DNA from 4 places in the Microbulbifer sp. MCCC 1A16149 genome. Region 3 is predicted to be linked to each of the others. Evidence: predicted binding sites of a transcription regulator. Region 3 holds the regulator's gene; each other region holds the start of a gene.
What was found. Region 3 encodes LexA, which represses DNA repair genes until DNA is damaged. Its sites were predicted from a motif close to ACTGTNTNTANANACAGT; they were not measured.
Positions count from the first base shown of each region.

Region 1: the regulator LexA is predicted to act here: its motif matches at 2,443-2,460, upstream of recN (DNA repair protein RecN).
Region 2: the regulator LexA is predicted to act here: its motif matches at 3,854-3,871, upstream of ruvC (crossover junction endodeoxyribonuclease RuvC).
Region 4: the regulator LexA is predicted to act here: its motif matches at 2,848-2,865, upstream of ACONT6_RS07220 (YebG family protein).

Region 1 is NZ_CP185959.1:3,292,078-3,298,074, forward strand. It holds gene dnaK (molecular chaperone DnaK) at 1-1,469, opposite strand, end outside; gene grpE (nucleotide exchange factor GrpE) at 1,598-2,203, opposite strand; gene recN (DNA repair protein RecN) at 2,488-4,140, shown strand; gene ACONT6_RS13860 (1-acyl-sn-glycerol-3-phosphate acyltransferase) at 4,314-4,907, shown strand; gene fur (ferric iron uptake transcriptional regulator) at 4,987-5,397, opposite strand; gene ACONT6_RS13870 (outer membrane protein assembly factor BamE) at 5,751-5,997, shown strand, end outside.
Region 2 is NZ_CP185959.1:3,111,389-3,117,385, forward strand. It holds gene tolR (protein TolR) at 1-311, opposite strand, end outside; gene tolQ (protein TolQ) at 330-1,022, opposite strand; gene ybgC (tol-pal system-associated acyl-CoA thioesterase) at 1,024-1,431, opposite strand; gene ruvB (Holliday junction branch migration DNA helicase RuvB) at 1,559-2,578, opposite strand; gene ruvA (Holliday junction branch migration protein RuvA) at 2,596-3,207, opposite strand; gene ruvC (crossover junction endodeoxyribonuclease RuvC) at 3,311-3,841, opposite strand; gene ACONT6_RS13125 (YebC/PmpR family DNA-binding transcriptional regulator) at 4,005-4,748, opposite strand; gene aspS (aspartate--tRNA ligase) at 4,824-5,997, opposite strand, start outside.
Region 3 is NZ_CP185959.1:2,183,329-2,189,325, reverse strand. It holds gene topA (type I DNA topoisomerase) at 1-757, shown strand, start outside; gene ACONT6_RS09280 (DUF6586 family protein) at 766-1,308, shown strand; gene ACONT6_RS09275 (hypothetical protein) at 1,482-1,736, shown strand; gene lexA (transcriptional repressor LexA) at 1,865-2,473, opposite strand; gene ACONT6_RS09265 (TIGR00730 family Rossman fold protein) at 2,720-3,361, shown strand; gene ACONT6_RS09260 (DUF6763 family protein) at 3,533-3,865, opposite strand; gene ACONT6_RS09255 (TetR/AcrR family transcriptional regulator) at 4,155-4,805, shown strand; gene nagZ (beta-N-acetylhexosaminidase) at 4,881-5,894, shown strand.
Region 4 is NZ_CP185959.1:1,693,266-1,699,262, reverse strand. It holds gene ACONT6_RS07240 (sigma-70 family RNA polymerase sigma factor) at 1-294, opposite strand, end outside; gene ACONT6_RS07235 (DUF6249 domain-containing protein) at 307-1,161, opposite strand; gene ACONT6_RS07230 (DUF924 family protein) at 1,492-2,133, shown strand; gene ACONT6_RS07225 (LysE family translocator) at 2,133-2,759, shown strand; gene ACONT6_RS07220 (YebG family protein) at 2,874-3,176, shown strand; gene ACONT6_RS07215 (MAPEG family protein) at 3,332-3,724, opposite strand; gene ACONT6_RS07210 (amidohydrolase family protein) at 3,776-5,071, opposite strand; gene ACONT6_RS07205 (amidohydrolase) at 5,071-5,997, opposite strand, start outside.

The DNA of each region.
Region 1 (5,997 bases), 1.1 Mb from region 3:
TCTTTGGCGTGCACGTGCAGGATGCCGTTGGCATCGATATCGAAGGTCACTTCGATCTGCGGCATGCCGCGCGGCGCCGGCGGGATGTCGGCCAGGTCGAAACGACCCAGGGACTTGTTCTGCGCCGCCTGCTTGCGCTCACCCTGAACCACGTGAATGGTTACCGCGGTCTGGTTGTCGTCTGCGGTGGAGAACACCTGGGACTTCTTGGTCGGGATGGTGGTGTTCTTCTCGATCAGCGGAGTGGCCACGCCACCCATGGTCTCGATGCCCAGGGTCAGCGGGGTTACGTCCAGCAGCAGTACGTCTTTCACGTCACCGCCCAGAACCGCGCCCTGGATGGCAGCGCCCACGGCTACCGCTTCATCCGGGTTTACGTCTTTGCGCGGCTCTTTGCCGAAGAACTCGGTTACTTTCTGCTGTACCAGCGGCATGCGGGTCTGACCGCCCACCAGAATCACTTCGTCGATGCTGGACGCAGACATGTCGGCGTCGGCCAGCGCAGTCTTAACCGGCTCCAGAGAGCGGGTTACCAGTTCTTCCACCAGGCTTTCCAGCTTGGCGCGGGTCAGTTTGACCACCAGGTGCTTCGGACCGGTAGCGTCTGCAGTGATGTACGGCAGGTTCACTTCGGTCTGCTGGCTGGAGGACAGCTCGATCTTGGCTTTCTCACCGGCTTCTTTCAGGCGCTGCATGGCCAGGGGGTCACCTTTCAGGTCGATGCCCTGCTCTTTCTTAAACTGCTCGGCCAGGTAGTCGATCAGGCGCAGGTCGAAGTCCTCACCGCCGAGGAAGGTGTCACCGTTGGTGGACAGCACTTCAAACTGCTTCTCGCCGTCGACGTCGGCAATCTCGATGATGGAGATATCGAAGGTACCACCACCCAGGTCGTATACGGCGATGGTGCGGTCACCACCGGCCTTGTCCATGCCGTAGGCCAGGGCCGCAGCAGTCGGCTCGTTGATGATGCGCTTCACGTCCAGACCGGCGATACGGCCGGCGTCTTTGGTCGCCTGGCGCTGGGAGTCGTTGAAGTAGGCCGGTACGGTGATTACCGCAGCGTCTACCTTCTCACCGAGGAAATCTTCCGCGGTCTTCTTCATCTTTTTCAGGACTTCGGCAGAGATCTGCGGCGGTGCTTTCTTGTCGCCCTTTACTTCTACCCAGGCGTCACCGTTCTCGGCTTCAACGATGGAGTAAGGCACCATTTTGATGTCTTTCTGCACAACGTCGTCTTTGAACTTGCGGCCGATCAGGCGCTTAACCGCAAACAGGGTATTGGTGGGGTTGGTCACTGCCTGACGCTTGGCGGACTGGCCTACCAGTACTTCGTTGTCGTCGGTGAAGGCAACGATGGAAGGCGTAGTGCGATCGCCTTCAGCGTTCTCGATGACACGAGCCTTGTCGCCGTCCAGTACTGCCACACAGCTGTTGGTAGTACCCAGGTCGATACCGATGATTTTTCCCATTGGTCTGATTCCTCACTTTACTGCGCGCCGGATTCGGTCCTGGCTGCACACGTTTGTATTCGGTTGCTGCTTATATTGGTGCCGCCGTTTCGTTTTCAAGGGCGGCGGAGCAGGGTTTTACAATTGCGTTACGGTGCCTTGCTGACAACCACCATGGCCGGGCGCACCAGGCGGCCGTTCAGGCGGAAGCCTTTCTGGAACACGTCCAGTACCGTATTCGGCTCTACATCGCCGTTCGGCACCTGGGTCATGGCCTGGTGCAGTTCGGGATCGAAGGGCTCACCCGCCGGATTGATTACCTCAACGCCGTTTTTGGTCAGGGTGTCGATAAAAGACTTGTGAGTCAGCTCGATCCCTTCCACCACGGCCTTGTGCGCCTCGTGCTCACTGTCGACAGTGGCGATGGCACGCTCCAGGTTATCCACGACCGGCAGCAGGTCCTTGAGCAGCTTTTCCGCCCCGAACTTGTGCGCTTTTTCTACATCCTGCTGGGCGCGGCGACGGGCGTTCTGCACGTCTGCCTGGGCGCGCAGCACCATGTCTTTGTGTTCCGCCAGCTGCTGCTGCAGCGCAGCGATCTCGATGTCCTGCGCACTTTCTCCAGCCAGTTCTTCAGCGAGGGCTTCCTCCGCTGCACGCTGTTCTTCCGCGCTGGGGGTTTCCACTTCTGCGGCCTGCTCTGCCGCCTGCTCGCCGGTCTCGGTCTGTTCTTCTTCGCTGCGCTCTTTGGCCACTGCTGTCTCCGTATGTGTCCGTCGGCATACTGCCAGTTAGGTCGTAACGCCGGCTAAAACCGGCAATGCAGAGCTATATGGGGCCTGCCCGCCCCACTTCAAGGGAAGGGGCTCTTGAGGAATGTCACAGGGCATGGGAAACGGGTTGCCGGGCCTAGGTTAGCGTCGCCGCCGGCCAGCCGCGAAAAGGGAATGCAGCACATTCAGGCCCCGGGGTGATTGAAACCCCGCCTCCAAATACTGTATAAACAACCACTACTTTAATCAGCGTGAAATCGATCCCCATGTTGCTGCACCTGTCTATCAGTCAGTTCACCCTGGTCGACCAGCTGGAGCTGGAGTTCGGCCCCGGCACCAGCACCCTCACCGGCGAGACCGGTGCGGGCAAGTCCATCACCCTGGATGCCCTCGGCCTCGCCCTCGGCGACCGCGGCAACGGTGAACTGGTGCGCGCCGGCGCGAAACGCGCGGATATCCATGCGACGTTTGATATCAGCAATCACGCCGAGGCCCAGGACTGGCTGGAAGCCCAGGAAATGGACGCCGGACGCGAAGTGATCCTGCGCCGCACCATCAGCGCTGACGGCCGCTCGCGGGCCTACATCAATGGCCAGCCGGTGACCCTGATGCAGCTGCGCACCCTCGGCGAGCAACTGATCGACATCCACAGCCAGCACGAACACCAGTCACTGCTGAAGAAAGACACCCACCGGCGCCTGCTGGACGAGTACGCCCACGCGGAAAGCCACAGCGCCGAAGTGCGTATTCACTTCAAGACCTGGCAGGACCAGCACCGGCGCTACCGCAAGCTGGCAGATAGCGCCGGCGAGACCCAGGCCCGTCGCGACCTGCTGGAATACCAGCTACAAGAGCTCGAACAACTCGACCTCAAGCCCGGAGAACTGGAAGAACTGGAGAGCGAACAGCGCCAGCTGGCCAACGCCGGCGACATTCTGAGCGGCAGCTACCAACTGGCGGCACTGCTGAACGGCGGCGAAGGAGATATCGCCGAGCAGTTGCACCGCGGACTGCAACTGGTCGGCGCCATGCCGGAACAGAGCCCGGCGCTGGCAGAAGTGGCGCAGATGCTCGAAAGCGCCCGTATCCAGATCGACGAGGCCGCCAGCACCCTGTCGCGTCACATCGATCGCTTCGAGATGGACCCGGAACGACTGGCGGAAGTGGAGGAGCGCCTCTCGGCGATCTACTCGATCGCCCGCAAGCACCGGGTGCAGCCGAACCAGCTGGCAGACCTGCAACAGCAGTGGCAACAGGAACTGGAAGAAATTGGCACCCCGGACACCCTCGACAAGCTGGCCGAGGAGTGCGAGAAACTGGAACAGGCATTCCGCAAAAGCGCAGCGAAACTCAGCAAGCTGCGGGCAGCCGCGGCAAAAAAACTCGCCGAGGCGGTCAACGGGCAGCTGGCCGATCTGGCCATGCCCCACGCCCGTGTGGAGCTGGCGCTTACCGAGCTGGACAAGCCCTGCGCTACCGGCCTCGAAGAGGTAGAGATCCTGATTTCCACTAACCCGGGCCAGCCGCCCAGGCCACTGGGCAAGATCGCTTCCGGCGGTGAACTGTCGCGGGTCAGCCTGGCCATCCAGGTAATTACCGCGCAGACCTCCCGCACCCCCACCCTGGTGTTCGACGAAGTGGATGTAGGTATCGGCGGCGCTACCGGCGATGTCGTGGGCAAGTTGCTGCGGCAGCTGGGGGAGCGCGGCCAGGTTATCTGCGTTACCCACCTGGCCCAGGTTGCCGCCCGCGCCCACCGCCAGTACCTGGTGGAAAAGCACAGCGATGGCGAAGCCGCATTTGTGGCGCTGCGCGAGCTGAAAGATGCGGAACGCAGCAGTGAGATCGCGCGGATGCTGGGCGGCGAGGCCACCACCCAGTCCATCGCCCACGCACAAGAGATGCTGAGCCGGGCCTGATGCCCGGCCGCGCCGGCACACCAGAAATTGAACCGGCCGGTCTCAAATATTCCCGGTGCCGGGACCCAAATTGACCGAAAGTGAAAAGAGATTCACTTTATACTCCCGCGCCCTCACTCATGCCCTGAACAGGGGATCCGACTACACTGACGGGCAAAGAACTCGGTCATACCATGCAGACAACCATATTCAACACCCCCATTCTCACTCCCTGCCTGCGCCTGCTGGCTCGCCTGTTGCTCAAGTTGCACGGCTGGAAGGTCGTGGCCGACGAGCGCGCCCTGAAATTGAAAAAATACGTGCTGCTCGCCGCCCCCCACACCTCCAACTGGGATGGCTACTTCTTTATCCTGGCGGCGCTCAAGCTGAAGGTAAATCCGCAGTGGATGGGCAAGGACAAGCTGTTCCAGTTCCCCCTCGGCAGCACCATGCGCTGGTTTGGCGGCATCGCCGTAAACCGCAGCAAAGCCAACAACCTGGTGGAAGCCACGGTAAACCAGTACAACGAGCGCGAAGAACTGGTCATTGCGGTGCCGCCAGAGGGCACACGCGGCAAGGCGGAGCGCTGGAAAACCGGCTTTTACCACATCGCCCGCGGCGCGGCGGTACCGGTGGTTTGCGGCTTCATCGACTTTGCCAAAAAGGAAGCCGGACTCGGACCGGTGATGGAGATGGGTGAAAACCTGGCCAAGGAACTGGCCAGATTCGGCAACTTTTACGCGAGCAAGGTCGGCAAATATCCCGACGACTACACCGCTCCCGTGTGAGCATCGCGCCCGTCAGCTGAACTGGCGCCAATAAAAAAGGGGAGCACAAGCTCCCCTTTTTGCGTCTGAAGGCGCGTTATCAGCCTTCCCGCTTCTTCACATACAACACCAGGCTGTGGCCGGTGAGCTCGTAGCCGTGCTCCTCGGCGATCTGGTGCTGCAGTTCTTCAATCTGCTCATTGTGAAATTCGATCACCTGGCCGGTATCGGTGCATACCATATGGTCATGGTGGTCACCACGGTCCAGTTCGAACACGGAGTGGCCGCCGTCGAAGTTGTGGCGAATCACCAGTCCGGCGGACTCGAATTGGGTCAGCACGCGGTAGACGGTGGCCAGGCCCACGTCTTCCCCGGCTTCCAGCAGCATTTTGTACACATCCTCGGCGCTCAGATGCTGTTCGCTGGCATTCTCCAGCAGTTGCAGAATTTTCACTCGCGGCAGAGTGACCTTGAGACCCGCCTTGCGCAGTTCCTGATTTTCGTTCGACATGAGTATTAAAGTTCCGGATGTGTGCTCGTGATCGCTTTAGCGTCATTCTCAATAAATGTTGTGCGCCTGTCGGCAGGCGTACAGTTCGGGTATTATCCACGCCCAGTGAAGGCAGCGGAACCCCAAGCGGGGAATCGGGTCTCAAACCGGGCAACCGGCACGTCACTGCTGCGCCAGGGGCGAGTAACCACTCACCCACAGACTGGGGCGCCGGCAACTTAGTAGACGGCCGCCAGGTCCGCTATGCTGTCCACAGCGGCGAACCTACCCGCGTCGAGCGACCTGCTGCGCCCACTTGCACGGCAATAGCACCCAAATTAGGGAACCCAATAAAAATTCAGATGGAGCATTCAATGCCATCAGTTGTACGAATTCTACTGATCGTCGGCCTCTGCAGCCTGGCAACCGCCTGCAGCCTGTTCAAATTTCCCGGCGTACACCGCATTCAGGTCCAGCAGGGCAATATCATTACCCAGGAGATGGTGGACCAGCTCAAGCCCGGCCTGACCCGCCGCCAGGTGCGCTTCGTTCTGGGTACCCCGCTGCTGGAAGACACCTTCAACCCCAACCGCTGGGACTACATCAACCGTGTGCGCAGCC
Region 2 (5,997 bases), 930 kb from region 3:
GTTTTCGGCTTCTGGCGCAGCACCTTGGCCACGGTTTCCTTGATCTCCTTGAGGGGCTTGGCAACCTTCTCATCGTCACCAAGGTTCAGGTAATAGGTGCCATCCGCGCGCACAGAGATGATCAGCGGCTCATCGTCGGTATCGTCAATGGGAGCCGAAGGCGCATCGGGCAGATCCACCTTCACCCCTTGCATCAACAGCGGCGCGGTCACCATAAATACGATCAACAGCACCAGCATCACGTCGATGTAGGGCACCACGTTGATCTCGGAGACCAGTTTGCGCTTGGTCGCTTTGCGAAAGTTACTCATGGCTTCGCTCTCGGCGCCTTAGCTGGCGGCGTGCACTTTGCGGTGAAGAATGGAGGAGAACTCCTCGGCGAAGGTCTCGTAGCTGGACAGCAGCCACTCGGCCCTGGCGGAATAGCGGTTGTAAGCCATTACCGCGGGGATGGCGGCAAACAGGCCCATGGCCGTGGCCACCAGGGCCTCGGAGATGCCCGGGGCTACAGTAGCAATGGTCGCCTGGTGCATGGTGGCAAGGCCGCGGAAGGAATTCATGATCCCCCACACGGTGCCAAACAGGCCGATATAGGGGCTCACGGAGCCGACGGTGGCGAGGAACGGCAGGTTCATTTCCACCTTCTCCTGCTCCCGGGACATGGCCACTCGCATGGCGCGCTCGGTCCCCTCCATCACCGCCGCCGGGCTGCTTTTGCCCTGCTGGCGAAGACGGGTGAATTCGGTAAAGCCGGCGCGGAACAGGGATTCCACCCCGTCGATCTTGCCCTTCTCTGCCGCGGCGTTGCCGTCACGGAACAGCTGGTTCAGGTCTGCGCCAGACCAGAATTTGCGCTCGAAGTTGATCAGCGACTTGCGCGCCCGCGACAGGTAGCTGCCGCGCTGGATAATCATTACCCAGGAAATCACCGAGGCCAGCAGGAGCATCAGCATCACCAACTGCACCAACAGACTGGCGCTGGAAATCAGGCCCCACAGGGAAAGTTGTTCACCGGCATTCATGTTATCGACTCACTGCCTTCAATGCTTGATAAATGGTTTCAGGTAATGCACAGGGTTTGCGGCTGGCATCGTCCACGCAGGCGACTTTGACCACACCCTCACAAATAATTTCATTGCCGCGCCAGATTTTCTGCTCGAAAGTAACCGCGGCTCGCCCAAGCTTGCCAATAGCGGCGGAAGCTTGCAGCTGATCGTCCAGTATTGCAGACCGCCGATACTGAACCTCAGCTGAATGCACCACCAGCAACAACCCCTGCTGCGGTATGGCGGGCTTATCATAGCCGAGAGAACGGACCAATTCTGTGCGCGCCCGCTCCATATACTTTAAATAATTGACGTAATAGACGATTCCGCCAGCGTCCGTATCCTCGATATAGACGCGAATGGGAATGGAGAAAGGTTCTGACACACACCGTCCTTAAATTGCCGACCGCGAACGCGTTTTTGTTGTAGAAAGCGGTTTGGGACGCGCCGGCGCGATTTCGAGACCGCGGACCGGCGACAACAGGACATGCTACAGGATCGTGAACGCTTCGTCAGGTGCGGTCCGGCTTGGGAATACCAAAATGCGCATAGGCCAATGCGGTCGCCACCCGCCCGCGCGGGGTGCGCGCAAGGTAGCCCTGCTGGATCAGGTAGGGCTCCAGCACGTCCTCGATCGTATCCCGCTCCTCACTCACCGCCGCAGCCAGGCTGTCGACGCCCACCGGGCCGCCATCGAATTTCTCGATCATGGTCAGCAGCACACGGCGATCGAGCTGGTCGAAGCCGCTGGCATCGACGTTTAGCATGTTGAGTGCACTGTCGGCGGTCTGCGCGCAGACGTGGCCATTGCCCTTCACTTCCGCATAGTCTCGGACCCGGCGCAGCAGGCGGTTGGCAATGCGCGGTGTACCGCGGGCACGACGTGCGACCTCGTGGGCCCCGCCCTGGTCCATTTCCACGCCCATCAACCCGGCGGAGCGGGCGACAATGCTGGTAAGGTCCTCGACACTGTAGAACTCCAGGCGCTGCACAATACCGAAGCGGTCGCGCAGGGGCGAAGTAAGAAGGCCGGCGCGTGTGGTCGCGCCCACCAGGGTGAAAGGTGGCAGGTCGAGCTTGATAGAGCGCGCTGCCGGCCCTTCACCGATCATGATATCGAGCTGGTAATCCTCCATCGCCGGGTACAGCACTTCTTCCACATGGGGGCTGAGGCGGTGGATTTCGTCGATAAACAGCACATCCCCGGGCTCAAGATTGGTCATGATGGCGGCGAGATCGCCGGCCTTTTCCAGCACCGGGCCGGAGGTGGTCTTGATCGCCACACCCATTTCCGCGGCAATGATGTTGGCCAGCGTGGTCTTGCCCAGGCCCGGCGGGCCGAATACCAGGGTGTGGTCCAGCGCTTCTTTGCGCAGCTTCGCCGCCTGGATAAAGATTTCCATCTGCTCCCGTACCACCGGCTGGCCGACATAGTCGGACAGGGTCTTCGGGCGCACAGCGCGGTCGTACTGCTCTTCCTGCCCGGTGGGGCCGATGGGTTCGGGGGCGATAAGGCGGTCAGCTTCAATCACTGGAGATTCTCAATTCTTTATGCGGGCGCCATGCTCTTGAGTGCGAGGCGAATCAGGGTGGCGCTGTCGGCTTCCGGCTGTTCTTTGGCGGCCCGCGCGACCATTTTGGTGGCATCCGTAGGCTTGTAACCGAGCGCGGCAAGCGCGCTTTCCGCCTCACCGGCGTGATCGATTACCGGCTCGGCATTGGTGGACATCAGCGGGATGTCGCCAAGATCACCGGTTTGCGGGGTGAGCTTGCCACGCAATTCAATAATCAGGCGCTCGGCGGTTTTCTTGCCAACGCCGGGCACTTTCACCAGTGCGCCCACGTTGTCATCGGCAACACAACGGGCCAGCGCGGCGCCATCGAGGCCGGACAGGATCGCCAGCGCCATTTTGGGGCCGACGCCGTTCACCTTGATCAGGGTCCGAAACAGCTGGCGGTCGGATTCCCGGATAAAGCCAAACAGCTGCTGGGAGGTTTCCGATACCGCCAGATGGGTATGCAGTTGCACGCTGCCACCCAACTGCGGCAGCTCAAAGATAGTGGTCATGGGAGCCAGGACTTCGTAGCCCACACCCTGTACGTCCACCAGCAACTGCGGCGGCTGGATAGCAGCCAGGGTGCCTGTCAGTCTTCCTATCATTCTTGTTCCAGTTCTTTTTTATTTAGGGCTTTACGCAAAGCCCTGTGGTACTTCCATTCAAATTCTGTAGCGATATTGTGGCTGCACTTACGCCCGGGACCGATCATGTCACACTCAAGCGCCCACGCCGGAATCGGGCGCGGCTTCCCGCCGAGGACTGGATCAGGGTCTGCATGGTGTGCATATGGCAAAGGGCCACCGCCAGCGCATCCGCAGCATCTTCCTGGGGGGAAGCGGGCAATTTCAGCAGGGTTTTGACCATGTGCTGTACCTGCAGCTTGTCCGCACCGCCGTTGCCTACCACCGCCTGCTTGACCTTGCGCGCCTCGTACTCCGCTACCGGCAAGTCCGCGTGGGTGCCAGCAACAATCGCCGCGCCACGCGCCTGCCCGAGCTTGAGTGCGGAGCCTGCACTCTTCGCCATGAACACATTTTCGATAGCCATCTGGTGTGGCTGGTACTGCTGGGCGATCTGGCTCACCGCGTCGAAAATCAGCTTCAGGCGTTCCGGCAAAGGGCCATCGGGCAGCTTGATTACCCCGCTGGCCACGTAACGCGCACCGGAGCGCTCGATATCAATCACGCCGTAACCAGTCTTGCGCGAGCCGGGATCAATCCCCAGAATTCGGGTCACAGCAGCCAGCCCCCTGTACATTTATACAATTGTTGCGGGAAGTGTCCCAAGGCCGCGGCGGGGCGTCAAGGCTGACCGTAAGGTACGCAGCGAAAGTGTGCCGCGAGCAGAAACAAAAATGCCCCGACAAGCGGGGCATTTTCAGATCGAGGGGTGAAAACAATCAGCCGAGCTCGGCCATCACCTCTTCCGGGATATCCGCGTTGGTGTACACGTTCTGTACATCATCCAGATCTTCCAGCATATCCACCAGCGCCAGCACCTTCTCGGCACCATCTTTATCCAGCGGAATCGTGGTCGACGGAATCATCGCGATCTCAGCGTTGTTCGGCTTGAAGCCCGCCTCGGTCAGCGCATCCTTTACCGCCATGTAGTCGGTAAACTCGGTGGTAACCTCGATACTGCCATCATCGTTGGTTTCGACATCCTCGGCGCCGGCCTCCAGAACCACTTCCATCAGCGCATCTTCATCCGCACCCGGTTCGTAGTACATCTGGCCTTTGCGGGAGAAGAGATAGGCGACCGAACCGTCGGTACCCAGGTTACCGCCGCGCTTGGTGAAAGCGTGGCGCACCTCTGCCACGGTGCGATTGCGGTTGTCGGTCAGGCACTCCACGAGTACCGCTACACCGCCAACCCCGTACCCTTCATAGGTAACCGCTTCGTAATTGTCACCGTCAGCGTTGCCGGCGCCGCGGGCAATGGCCTTGTCGATGGTGTCGCGCTTCATGTTGGCCCCAAGGGCCTTGTCGATGGTGGCGCGCAGGGTCGGGTTGTCCTCCGGGTTAGGGCCAGACTTCGCGGCAACGGTCAGCTCGCGAATGATCTTGGTGAAAATCTTGCCCCGCTTGGCGTCCTGGGCCGCTTTGCGGTGCTTGATGTTGGCCCATTTACTGTGTCCCGCCATCTAAATCTCTCCGGTATTGCTCCGTTTGTGACTTTTATGGGTGCGCCTGCCGCACAGGCGCTTCCGTAGTTTCGCTTATCCCACCTGCTCTTCTTTGGCGCGCAGGCGAATGCTGAGTTCACGCAGCTGCTTGGCGTCCACCGCTCCCGGGGCGTCGGTCATCACACAGGCCGCACTCTGGGTTTTCGGGAAGGCGATGACGTCGCGGATAGAGTCGCTGTCAGTCATCAGCATCACCAGGCGGTCGAGACCAAAGGCGAGGCCACCGTGGGGCGGCGCACCGTATTTGAGCGCGTCCAGCAGGAAGCCGAACTTCTCGCGCTGCTCCTCGGCGCTGATACCCAGCGCGCGGAATACCACCTGCTGCATATCCTGGTTGTGAATACGGATGGAACCGCCACCCAGCTCGGTACCGTTCAGCACCATATCGTAAGCGCGGGACAGCGCTTCCAGCGGGTTCTTCTCCAGCTCTTCCGCAGAGCAGGACGGTGCCGTGAACGGGTGGTGCAGCGCGGTAACGCTGCCATCGTCGTTCTCTTCAAACATCGGGAAGTCCACAACCCACAGCGGCGCCCACTCGGACACGTACAGGTTCAGGTCTTCACCCAGCTTGCAACGCAGGGCCCCCAGGGCCTCGGAAACCACCTTGCCCTTGTCGGAACCGAAGAAGATCAGGTCGCCATTTTCCGCCTGTACGCGATCCAGGATCGCACCGCGCACTTCGTTCGGCAGGAACTTGACGATCGGCGACTGCAGGCCGTTTTCCAGGTCGGACTTGTCGTTGACCTTAATATAGGCCAAACCCTTGGCACCGTAGATGGAGACATACTTGGTGTAGTCGTCGATCTGTTTACGGGTCAATTTGTCGTTGCCGCCGGGTACTTTCAGTGCGGTAACGCGGCCTTTGGGATCGTTGGCCGGGCCGGAGAACACCTTGAACTCCACTTCGGTCATCAGGTCCTTGATGTCCACCAGCTCCAGCGGGATACGCAGGTCCGGCTTGTCGGAGCCGAACTTTTCCATCGCCTCGGAGAACGGCATACGCGGGAATTCGCCCAGCTCTATGCCTTTCAGCTCTTTGAACAGCTTGCGAATCATGCCCTCAGTGATGGACATGATGGCGTTTTCATCGAGGAACGCGGTCTCGATATCGATCTGGGTAAATTCCGGCTGGCGATCTGCGCGCAGGTCTTCGTCGCGGAAACACTTGGCAATCTGGTAGTAACGGTCGAAACCGGAAACCATCAAC
Region 3 (5,997 bases):
CCGCCAGTTGCGGGACAAGCGTCGCTGCAGCAAATGCGGCACCGCCATGGACAGCTACCTGGTGGACGAACACCGCAAGCTGCACATCTGCGGTAACAACCCGGACTGCCCCGGCTTTGAGGTGGAAAAAGGCACCTTCAAGATCAAGGGCTACGATGGTCCGGTGATCGAATGTGACAAGTGCGGTGCGGACATGCAGTTGAAGTCCGGTCGTTTTGGCAAGTACTTCGGCTGTACCAGCGAAACCTGCAAGAACACCCGCAAGCTGCTCAAGAGTGGCCAGCCGGCGCCGCCCAAAATGGATCCGGTACCCATGCCCGAGCTGCCCTGCGAAAAGGTGGATGATACGTATATCCTGCGCGATGGCGCCTCGGGTTTGTTCCTGGCGGCGAGCCAGTTCCCCAAAAACCGGGAGACTCGCGCACCGCTGATCAAGGAACTGCTGCCGCACAAAGACGAGATCGACCCCAAGTACAGCTTCCTGTTCTCGGCACCCACCGAGGACAACGAGGGTCGCGACACAGTGGTCCGCTTCAGTCGCAAGACCCAGGAGCAGTACGTCCAGAGTGAGGAAGAGGGCAAGGCGACCGGCTGGAAGGCGTTCTATCGCGACGGTAAATGGCAGGTAGAGGCACCGGCCAAGAAGGCGCCCGCGAAGAAAAAAGCAGCCGCCAAAAAAGCACCTGCTAAGAAAAAGGCCGCAGCGAAAAAGGCCCCGGCCAAGAAGGCTGCAGCCAAAAAAGCGCCGACAAAGTAGGTTGCCCCGTGAGTAATCCGTATACGGGTACCGTGGCATCGGCCCTGCGTCGATGCCAGCTGATCCTTCAGTCTCCCGCATCAGAGGCGGAACAGTCCAACCCGCTGTCGCCGGAGGCGCTCTACGAGAGTGCCCTGTGCCAGGGCGCGCTGCTGCAATTGTGGCGCGCCTACAAGGCGTTTCTGGCAGAGCAGGGGCATCAGTTGCAGCTGGGCTTTGCGCCCGGTGGCGAGCCGGAAACTGCGCATGCGCTGGCACAGCTGGTGGCTTCGCGTGGCAAGTTCAGTGCTGAGGTCAACGAGCTGGTCAGCCTGGCGGAGAATCCCGACAGCTGGTTCCAGGGGCTGGAAGCAGCCTGGCGCTCCCTGTGGCACCCTGCCGGGGGCGCGGCCCCGTCGGCGGCGGATTCTACCGGTGCGCAAAGCCTGATCCCTGTGCGTCAGCTGGATACTCGGGCGCCCGAAGCTCTGAATCGGGATTCCCTCGGGAAGTGGCTTCGCGCCCTGAATGAGCTGATCCTGCGTCAGCGCGCCCACGGTCAGGAGTGGTAACTCCCGCCATCAACGGCCCGGTTGAGGTTCAAGCCTGGGCGGCCCCGCCCACTGATTAATCATTTGCCGCTGTGTTACACTGGCTTCAAATCACGCCGAGCCCGATACCCGGTCGCGCTCTCGGTTATGTGGGCGGCCGGTGTGAGGTAATTGAGAAGTAATTGGAGAAATGAATGTCTTCTGAGACCTACGAAATCATCGAGTTGTCCAATGGTGATGTAGCGCTGCGACGCGCTGGTCACAAGGAGGACCCGCTGGTGCGTATCCATTTCTCTGAGGAGAGTCTCGAGTTTCTGCGCGAACATAAGATTGCCATTGCGCGGGCCATGCTCGAGGCCGGCATCGAGGCGGTACAGGATATCAACGAGCTGGAGCCGGAACCCTTCGAAGAAGAGGAAGTGGATATTACCGAGCACACCATCCACTGAGGCGGTCTGTCGGTTTCCGGGAGGTGCGGGGTAGTGGATGCCAGCACTTTGGCCAGACATAAAAAAACAGGGCAATCGCCCTGTTTTTTTATGTCTGCGTTTTACTGTTTATGGCGAATCATTTGCCATTACAGGGGGTTCTGGCGAATAACGCCAACAGCCAGTCCCTCAATCGCGAAGTTTCTGTCGCGCATGTCTACCTCAATAACGTTGAAGTCCTCGTTCTCTGGCAGCAGCTGTACGGTTGCCTGATTTCCGCGGCGCTTGAAGCGTTTCACCGTCACTTCATCTTCGATACGCGCAACCACGATCTGACCGTTGCGGATGTTCTCTGTGCGCTGCACGGCCAGCAGGTCACCGTCGAGGATACCGGCGTCTTTCATGCTCATTCCGTGTACCCGCAGCAGGTAATCCGCGGGAGGGTGGAAGAACTCTGCCGGAATCTCGCAGTACTCCTCGATATTCTCCTCCGCCAGGATCGGATTACCGGCGGCTACCCGGCCGACAATCGGCAGGCCGCTGTGGTAGTCGGGAATACGAATTCCGCGCGAGGCGCCGGCAACCATCTCGATGGCCCCTTTGCGCGCGAGTGCCTTGAGGTGCTCTTCCGCAGCATTGGGGGAGCGGAAGCCCAGTTCCTGGGCAATTTCAGCCCGGGTTGGTGGGTAACCGGTATCGTCCAGGTAACTTTTGATTAACTCCAGTACCTGTGCCTGGCGGGCGGTGAGATTTGTCATGGGCGCGTTCCTGTTGTTTCCGGAGTTATTCCCGGCATCTGTTCCTGGAGTCCGGTGTCTGTATTTATATACAGTTGCTGTGATTATATACAGATTTGGCGGGTGCGCAATCTTCCCGGGGCGGCGCCTGATTACTGCTAGACTTGGATGGCCCTGAGGCGTTTTATATCTGCAGTTCCAGGCCGCAGGCCTCAATGCTTAGATTAAGTCCTACAGGGCTGCGAATAGTGATAATGGAGAAGGCATATGCTGGATGCAAAAATGCCGGAAGCGTGGCGCGTGCTGCGCATTCAATCGGAACTCGTCGACGGTATCGAACGCCTGATTACCCTCAAAGGCGCGGTGACGGTTTTTGGCAGCGCAAGGTTTCCCGAAGACACGCATGAGTATCAGCAGGCCATGCGTCTTGGTGAGCTGTTGGCGAGTGAGGGTATCCCCGTGATTACCGGCGGAGGTCCCGGAATTATGGAAGCGTGCAATCGCGGCGCTTTCACCCAGTCCGGTGCTTCTATCGGCCTCAATATAGAATTGCCGTTCGAGCAGACCCCAAATCCCTATCTGGATATCAGCCTGAACTTTCGCTATTTCTTCGTGCGCAAGTTTATTTTCGTCAAGCACGCGGTGGGCTTTATCGCTATGCCGGGTGGTTACGGTACGCTCGATGAATTATTCGAAGCGTTAACCCTGGTGCAGACACAGAAAGTCCGACGTTTTCCCATTGTGCTGGTAGGGAAACAGTACTGGTCGGGCCTGGTAAATTGGATGGTGGACACGCAGCTTGCCCGGAATTGCATCGATGAGAGCGATCTCGAATTGTTCAAACTGGTGGACACCGTCGACGAGGCTGCAGAAATTATTGTTGAGTATATTCGCCGGCGCGAAGATTGAGGGGGGCAAACGAAACCATTTCCGAGCTTGTGAATTGGTGAGCTAATACCGTTTGTTAGCCGTATTTGATTTTGCAATTTGAATACAGGTATCCGGGTTCAGCCGTTCCCAAGGGAAGCAGGGTGCCCGTTATCTAGCTTAACCGGCATCCTGATTTACTTACCTTGGGGCTCAGAGGCTCTCGTCGGTTCCCGGGAAAGATTCACCCTCCAGCCGATCAATGGCGCTCTGTGCGGGAGAGAAGAGGGGGCTGGTGAAACCGGAATCCTCCGCGTCCTGCATCTCCTCGGCCAGGGTGCCATAGCCTGCATTGGCATCTTCCGGCGCGGCGGCGCCAATCACCGGCAGCCGTGGCCAGCTGTGAAAGTCGATTTCATCCACCGAGCCATCCACGTACTGGATTTCAATTGTGCGCGACGGGTGGTCTACAGCGACCACTTCAAACAGGTCACCGCTGTCGAAATTTTCAAACCAGCTGCCAATTTCTGGTGCGATTCTCGCCATGATGCAGCCCTCCTGATGTTTATCAGTGCTGGCATTGCCTATGCCTCTGTTCTCAATCTAGTGTGCGCGGGGGGCCCTCGGTAACGGAGTGGTCGCGAGATTCGCCGCGGTTGGGGTGTTTTGTGAGTGTGGGGTGATTTTTGCGATGAAGTGCATGCTCGGCTCGCAAATTGGTGAAAATGTGTTCACTGCCGAAAGGTGTGATTCTGTGCCGTCCTACGGCGACTGTGCTAATCTCAGCGCTTAAACAAGTGTTTTAATTGATAGTTTGAATTGCTGTGAGCATGGTATGAGTCAGCTGGATACCGTAAACCGAATCCTCGACGCTGCGGAGGTGCTTTTTGCCGAGCGCGGCTTTACCGAAACGTCCCTGCGAACGATCACCAGTACCGCTGGCGTGAATCTGGCCGCGGTGAATTATCATTTTGGTTCGAAAAAGGAACTGATTCAGGCGGTATTTGAGCGGTTTCTTACACCTTTTACGAAAAGCCTGGATGAAGAACTGAGCCGTCGGCAACAGGCGCAGGCCAGTGGTGAGGAGTTACAGCTGGATGACCTGCTGCAGAGCCTGTACCGGGTAGCGCTCGCAGGGCTGGCGGAAGAGGGGCGGGATCCCAAGCGGTTTATGGGCCTGCTAGGGCTTGCCTACACCCAGTCCCAGGGCCACTTGCGCCGTTTTATTGTCGCCCGTTATGGCGCCAGCTACCGGCGTTTTGCGGGGCAGTTGGCAAACGCGCTGCCCCAGGTGGATCCGGTTACCTTCTACTGGCGTCTTTATTTTATGCTTGGCGCCACCATATTTTCCCTGTCGAGCTTTGACGCCATCGAAGCTATCCTGAGGGAAGATTTCGGTGCCGAGAGCGATCTCGATGAGACTCTGGCGCGGTTGGCGCCGGCGGCCGCAGCGATGCTGACTGCGCCGGTATCCGGCGAGACTTGAAGCCCAGCGCGCATCCGGGTGGGCACAGAGGCCCGGCCAGCCCGATTTATTGACTTGCAGTGGGAGCGGCGATCCATGTCTGTTCAGATTGGTCCAGTGATGATTGATGTAGAGGGCGCCGAGCTCACCGATGAAGATCGGGAGCTGTTGCGGCACCCTCAGGTGGGCGGACTTATCTTTTTTGCGCGCAACTACCGGGACCGCCCACAGCTCGAAGCCCTGATCAAAGACATTCGGTCGGTGCGCCCAGAGATCCTGCTGGCGGTGGACCAGGAAGGCGGGCGCGTACAGCGCTTTCGCGAGTCATTCACTCGTATCCCCTCCATGCAGGCGCTCAGTGCCCGCGCCGACACCCAGCAGCTAAAAGATGTCGGATGGCTGCTCGCCGCGGAACTGCTGGCAGTGGGTGTGGATTTCAGTTTTGCCCCGGTGCTGGATGCCGATGATGATTTCTGCCGCATTGTGGGTGACCGCAGTTTTGCCCAGGATCCCCTGGTGCTCGCGCAAAAGGCGCGACCGTTTATGGCGGGGATGCACGAAGCGGGAATGGCGACCACCGGCAAGCATTTCCCCGGTCACGGCCAGGTGCTGGAGGACAGCCATGAAGAGCTTCCGGTGGACCAGCGAACCCTGGACGCCGTGCTCGCATCGGACTGTGTGCCGTTTACCGAGTGCATTGCCGCGGGCGAGCTACAGGCGGTAATGCCCGCGCACATCCGCTTTGCCAACGTTGATGAAAACCCGGTGGGCTTCTCGCGCTTCTGGCTGCAGGAAATCCTGCGCAAGCGGCTGGGGTTCGACGGGGTGATTTTCAGTGATGACCTGACAATGGAAGGGGCAGGTGCGGCAGGCGGCTATGCGGAGCGCATCAGGGCGGCTATGCAAGCTGGCTGTGATATGGGCGTGGTGTGCAATAACCGCCAGGGTGCATTGGAGGTGCTGGAGGCGCTGGAAGGGTTTGAGCCCGACCCGCGTTCGAGCGAACGTCTGGCGCGCATGCGCGGTCGTGCCGCCATTGATAGCTGGAGTACCCTCGAGTCCAATTCCCGCTGGCAGTCCACCAGAGAGTGGCTGGCATCCTGGATGTAATTGGGCACAATAGGCGAATTTCACAAGGCGCTACTCCAGCCGGGGCCAGCGCCCTTTTTAAATGTGCGTATTCAATCGACCTTTTAAGGCCAACGCCGAATAA
Region 4 (5,997 bases), 490 kb from region 3:
CGCCTCCTGATCCACATCTGGTGCATTCTTACGCTTGTGGCTCATGACCAGATTGTAGGCGATGCGGTACAGCCAGGTGCTGAAACGCGCATCCCCACGAAACGCAGGCAGCGCCTTGTAGGCCTTGATAAAAGCCTCTTGCGCCATGTCGTCGGCGAGTCCCTGGTCGCCATTGCACAGCTGGCGGAGCGAGAAACGCAGCTGTGACTGATAGCGACGAACCAGCTGGGCGTAGGCCCGCTGGTCCCCGTCGTCGACGACGCGCTTGATCAGATCCTCATCATTGAGGTCCATGGATGGCTGTCCTTAACCCGCTTGCTGTTGGTCGTGCTTCCAGTTGATATAGCGGGCGATCCCGATAAACAGGGGGATCAACCCGAGACTACCGACACCAACACCCGCTGAGGCAGACAGCCAGATAAAGATCGCGGCGCCGATGGCAATCAGGGTGATCCCCCGGTCCTTGGTGGTAACGGTGTTCTGACCATCCAGGGCATCCAGCAGTTCCGGCGGGATATCGCGTCCCTCGGACACCATGCGATTGATGTTCTCCATCACCAGCTGCTTCTTGCGATAGCTGTTGCGCGTCACCAGCCACACGATCAGGATCGGGGTACCGAAGACTGCGAGAATCGCGACGATCCCGATCAGCCAGTCCATATCCGGCCCCCTGGAACGACCACCGCGCTCTTGTGACACGTGGATTTCGTGGGTGCGCTCGTGCATACGCTCGGCATGCTCCTTAGCGCGCTCGGCCCGCTCCATATCGGCATTGATCCCGATACTGATATTGCGCGGCACCGACTCCAGCGCCTCATCTACGACCACTCCCGTGTCGTCGAGGACACCCTTCTCCACGAGCTGTTCGTAGATTCGGCGGGTAACTGCACCGCCAAACTCCTCACCGAGGTCGATCTCCACATTGGCGCTCTCGCCGTGTTCATCCCGCGTATGAATCCGCAGACGGCCATCTTCCTGGCGCAGGATCCGCACCTGCTTGGTTACCTTGTCTTTCGCAGGGGGCTCAGGTGCGACTACAGGGGCCGGAGGCTCAGGTGGCTGCGGTGCTACGGCGTCTTCCTGTGCCAGCAAAGTTCCGGAGACTCCCATCGCCAGGGTCGCTGCGATCGCGAGCGCCCAGCCGGGCAGTCGGTTACGCACAACAATTGAATCTTTCGCTCTCATTGGTGTTATCTCGCTCTTTCTAGTCTGACCCGAGGTAAACTGGCCCCGTGCGGGGACCCGGGACCTTTCTCGCGTCAGAGTGTACCTTTTTTGAGCACCCTGTATCAGGGGCACATTCCGGGTTACCTTACTGACTGTGACTTGGCCGGGCTTTACCCTTCCCCTGATGGACGCCGGAGATGCGCCCTTTAGATGCAAGGCCGGATCAAATATTTCAGCGGCCCCGGAATCACGACCGCTCTGCCGGCCTGACGACCGGGCCTGAGGCCGATCAATCGCCGCAACATAACCAAAAACGGGGTATTCATGACTTCAGACGCGCTCACCGTCACCTCAATCACCCACCCGGCCGAAGTCCTCTCTTTCTGGTTCGGCAGCCAGGCGCTGGACGGAGAAATCCCGGCGCAACAGCGCGCCCGCTGGTTCCAACGCAATGACGAATTTGATCGGGAGATCCGCAATCGTTTCGAAAAAGCCATCGACGCGGCACTGGCCGGGGAGCTGGGAAGCTGGAGCGACACCGCCGAAGGCCAGTTGGCCCTGGTCCTTCTCTGCGACCAGTTCACCCGCAATATCTACCGAGGTTCGCCCAAAGCCTTCGCCGGAGACCCGATTGCGCTGGAGATCACCCAGGCAATGATTCGCAACAATCACCAGTGCAAGCTGGGGCTGCACCAGCGCGCATTTGCCGGCATGCCACTGGAGCACTCGGAGCTGGCCGAGGTACAGGCCCAGTCGGTGGCCTACTTCGACCAGTTGCGCACGGATTACAGCGAGGACAATGCCGGCCCGCAGGCCGCCAGGCTGGCCGAGGACTACTATCGCTTCGCCGTGGCCCACCAGAAAGTCATCGAGCAGTTCGGACGCTACCCCCACCGCAACGCCGCGCTCGACCGCGAGAATACCCCGCAAGAGCAGGAATGGCTGGACAACGGGGGCGGCTTTTAATGGACTGGTTAGCCTGGCTTTCTCTCGCTGGTGTCTGTGCCCTGGGTGCCATGTCCCCGGGGCCGAGCCTGCTGATTGTGGTGCGCAATGCCAGTGCCGGTTTTGCCCACGGGGCCGCCTGTGCCATCGCCCACGGTGCCGGTATTGGCGGTTACGCGCTGCTGACGGCCCTGGGACTCAGCCTGGTGCTGACGAATTCCCCACTAGTGTTCACTGGCCTGCAATGGGGCGGCGCCCTGTTTCTGGTGTATCTGGGCTGGAAGTCCATACGCGCGCCCGCGCCAAAGGCGTCTGATGCGGCGACTCCAGAGACCGACGCCCCACGACAATCCATTGCTGCGGCCGCGGCACAGGGCTTCGGAATCGCCCTGTTCAATCCCAAGGTGGCGCTGTTTTTCGCCGCCCTGTTCAGCCAGTTTGTCGGCGCCGAGCAGGCCACGGCCACCAAGTTCACCATGGCCGGCGTGGCCGCAGGTATCGATACACTCTGGTATCTGCTGGTCAGTGCAGCCCTCTACTTTGGCCGCCGCAGGGGCATTCGCCCCGGGCGCTGGAGCCATCGCCTGCAGCAGCTGTTCGGCATTCTGCTGATTGCCCTCGCCGGTCGTCTGCTGTGGCAGATTTGACGGTTGACACTGGACAGGCATACAGATACTGTACATTCATCCAACTCAATAACAATTTACGGTTATTGTCCGGATTCAGCCCGGAATCACTGTATATGACAACAGGAGGCCATTATGGCGGTAGTAGCGGTTTGGAAATGCGATAGAGACGGAGCCATGTTCGACAACAAAAAAGATGCCGAAGAACACGACAAGATGCTGGAACTGGCTGCCAATATTACTGCGCTGATCGAGCGCAATATTGAAGGCGTTTCTGAAGAAGCCAGCGAAGAAATCGGCCTGATGCTTGCCAAGCGCCGCGAAGTGCTGGCCAAGGCTTGTAAAGGTAAGCCGGAGGAGCTGCTCGCCGCAGAAGAAACCAGCGAGCAATCAGATAACAGTGGTGAAAACGTCACCCCACTCGCTGCCAACCAGTAATTCTGGCAGCCCGCGCAGCCGGCGCCCCCACCGGTTGCGCATATTCCCCAGAAATTCCATCCCTGTACTCTGCCCGGCTTGCCGGGCTTTTTTTATACCGTTTTTATACCGTGCCAGGCAGCCTCTGCCTGGCGCGTTCAGTAGGAATAGCTGGTTTAGAACACTGCACTTATATCGATCACCGCAAGGATGATAATGACCAGCCAGGTCAACGAGGTGCCGATAAAACGACCGGGGTGATAGCCGCCGCTACCCGCAGACAGACCGATTGCATGCAACAGACGGCCAAATAACAGCGCAGCGCCCAGGCAGTGCAGCCACAGATGAGACAGGCCGTTGATTTCCGCAATCAACATCAGGATCAGGGCCAGCGGGATATATTCGACCGCGTTGGCGTGGATCCGCACCGCAATCTCCCCCTGCTTGTCGCCGCCGGTACCCAGTCCCACTTTCTTGCCGCGACGGAACGCGACCACCTTGAACGCCAGGGCTATGACCAGCAGCGCACAAAGTCCTGCGTAAAGTGCGGTTACCTCAATATTCAGCATATGCTCACCATTTCGCTTGAAACTCCTGTTAACGTTTTTTCGGATTGATCGTTATTTTTTGTAACCGTGCCCGGTACCAGACTGCGGATGCAGATAACGGTCGCGCAGACGCGTCGAGCGGTTCACCAGGGATTGTGGCTTGCCATCAATCACCACCAGCTCTGCGTAGCTGGTGACCTCGAGGGGATCTCCGCTCCACAATACCAGGTCGGCGACGCCGCCCGGCACCAGCACACCGCCTTCGAGGCCGAATACCGAAGCCGCGTTGGCCGTGATCGCACGTATCCCTTCTTCAAATGGCAGGCCATACGCCACCGCATTGCCCGCCCCCTGTCGTGACAGATAGCTGTTGTGGGACCCAGCGTAACCTGGCCCACTGATCACCACCGTCACACCCGCCTTTTGCAACAGCGCTGCGTTATCCATACGCGCGCCCAGTTTCTCAAAGGCATCCGGGGAATTCCCCATGGCATCCACGATCACCGGTACCCGCGCCGCAGACAGTTGCTCGGCCACCATCCAGCCCTCGGCAGCACCCTCCACAATCAGTTTCAGCTTGTACTGCTCTGCAAGCGCCAGTAATTGCAGGATATCGCTGGCTCTGTTCGCCGTGATTAATAGGGACTGCTCCCCTATCAACAGTGGCTGCAGGGATTCAAGATCATCAATGGAATAATCCAGTTCCCGCCACTCTCCTCGACGGATGGCATCGCGGTTATCGGCATATTCTTTCGCCTGTGCCAGAGCGCCCTCAATCTGCTCGTAGGCCCGGGCCCGACTGCCGCCCGCCAGCTCCGCGCCGTACTCGCCGAAATAGACTTTCTGTACCAGCGCATCATTGGTAACACTGTCGAATTCACCGGTGAGCTTGATGGCAAACCCCTGCCCGGCAAATATCTTCTCCTGGCTGCTCGGCACCACAACCGCGCGGGTGACACCGCCGGCGCGATTGAAGGGAATCAGGGTGGAGTGCGGGTTAAAAGCCACCGATGGATTGAACCCGGCACCGATGGACGCGTCCTCGATCGCGCTGTCGTTGGTGGAGGCCGCCGCGCCGATTTCGGTAAGCCCCAGTTCACTGCTTGGCGCGATGATGCCCGGGGTCACCACCTTGCCGCGGCCGTCGATAACCAGGTCTGCATTCAGATTGCCGAGGTCTTCGGCCACCTGCTCGATACGCCCGTCTTTTACCAACAGGTCCCCCATCTGCACGGTGCCCTGATCGCCCAGGGTGATGACCTTGGCGTCCTTGATGAGCAGTGTCTGTGCAGTTGCCAGTGGTGCAGCGACTACCGCAGAAACCAGCGAGGCGATGGCGCCAATTTTGAATACCTGCTTAATACCCATTAGCGCTGCCCTCCTTCCGGCAGGCGTTCGCCTTCCGCGTTGAGAATACCCAGTTCAAAATCACTGTGCGGCTGTCGCTCGGGGTTGTCCCGGTCGTACATCAGCACACCGTCGATAAACACTTTTTCCGCTTTGCTGTACACGCTGAATGGGTTGCCGGACCAGACCACCACATCCGCCATCTTGCCTTTCTCCAGACTGCCAGTAACTTCGTCAACGCCGAGCGCACGCGCCGGGTTCAGGGTCATCCAGGTCACCGCATGACGCGGTTCAATATGGAAACCGGCGCGCTGCCCCGCTAGCATGGCTTTGGCAGTTTCTTCATTGAGATGCTGGATACCGATGGCGGAATCCGAATGGATCATGGCGCAGGCCTTGGCCTGGTCGACGATGGCGATATTGGCTTCGGTCATATCGAAGGCTTCGTGTTTGAAACCCCACCAGTCTGCCCACATCGCGGCACACACCTTGTTTTCGGCGAGCAGATCCGCGACCTTGTAGGCCTCAACCGCGTGGTGGAAGGTGGAAATCTGGAAATCGAATTCCTTGGCAATATCCATCATGATGGCCATTTCCTCACCGCGATAGCAGTGGTTGTGTACCAGGATATCGCCGTTCAATACCCCCGCCAGGGTTTCCATCTGCAGGTCCCGATCCGGCTCCTCACCGCCGTTCTCATGGTAATTGTCCCACTTGTCGCGGTAGGCGGCGGCAGAGATCCAAGCCTGTCGATAGCCCGCCACATTTCCCATACGCGTGGAGGGCAAGGTGCCCTTACCACCGTACACGCGTTTCGGGTTCTCGCCGCAGGCCATTTTCAAACCGTAAGGCGCGCCGGGAAATTTCATATCCTGCACACTGCGCCCGGGCACATTCTTGAGGGTTACCCCGCGGCCGCCAAACAGGTTGGCTGAACCCGGCAGGAT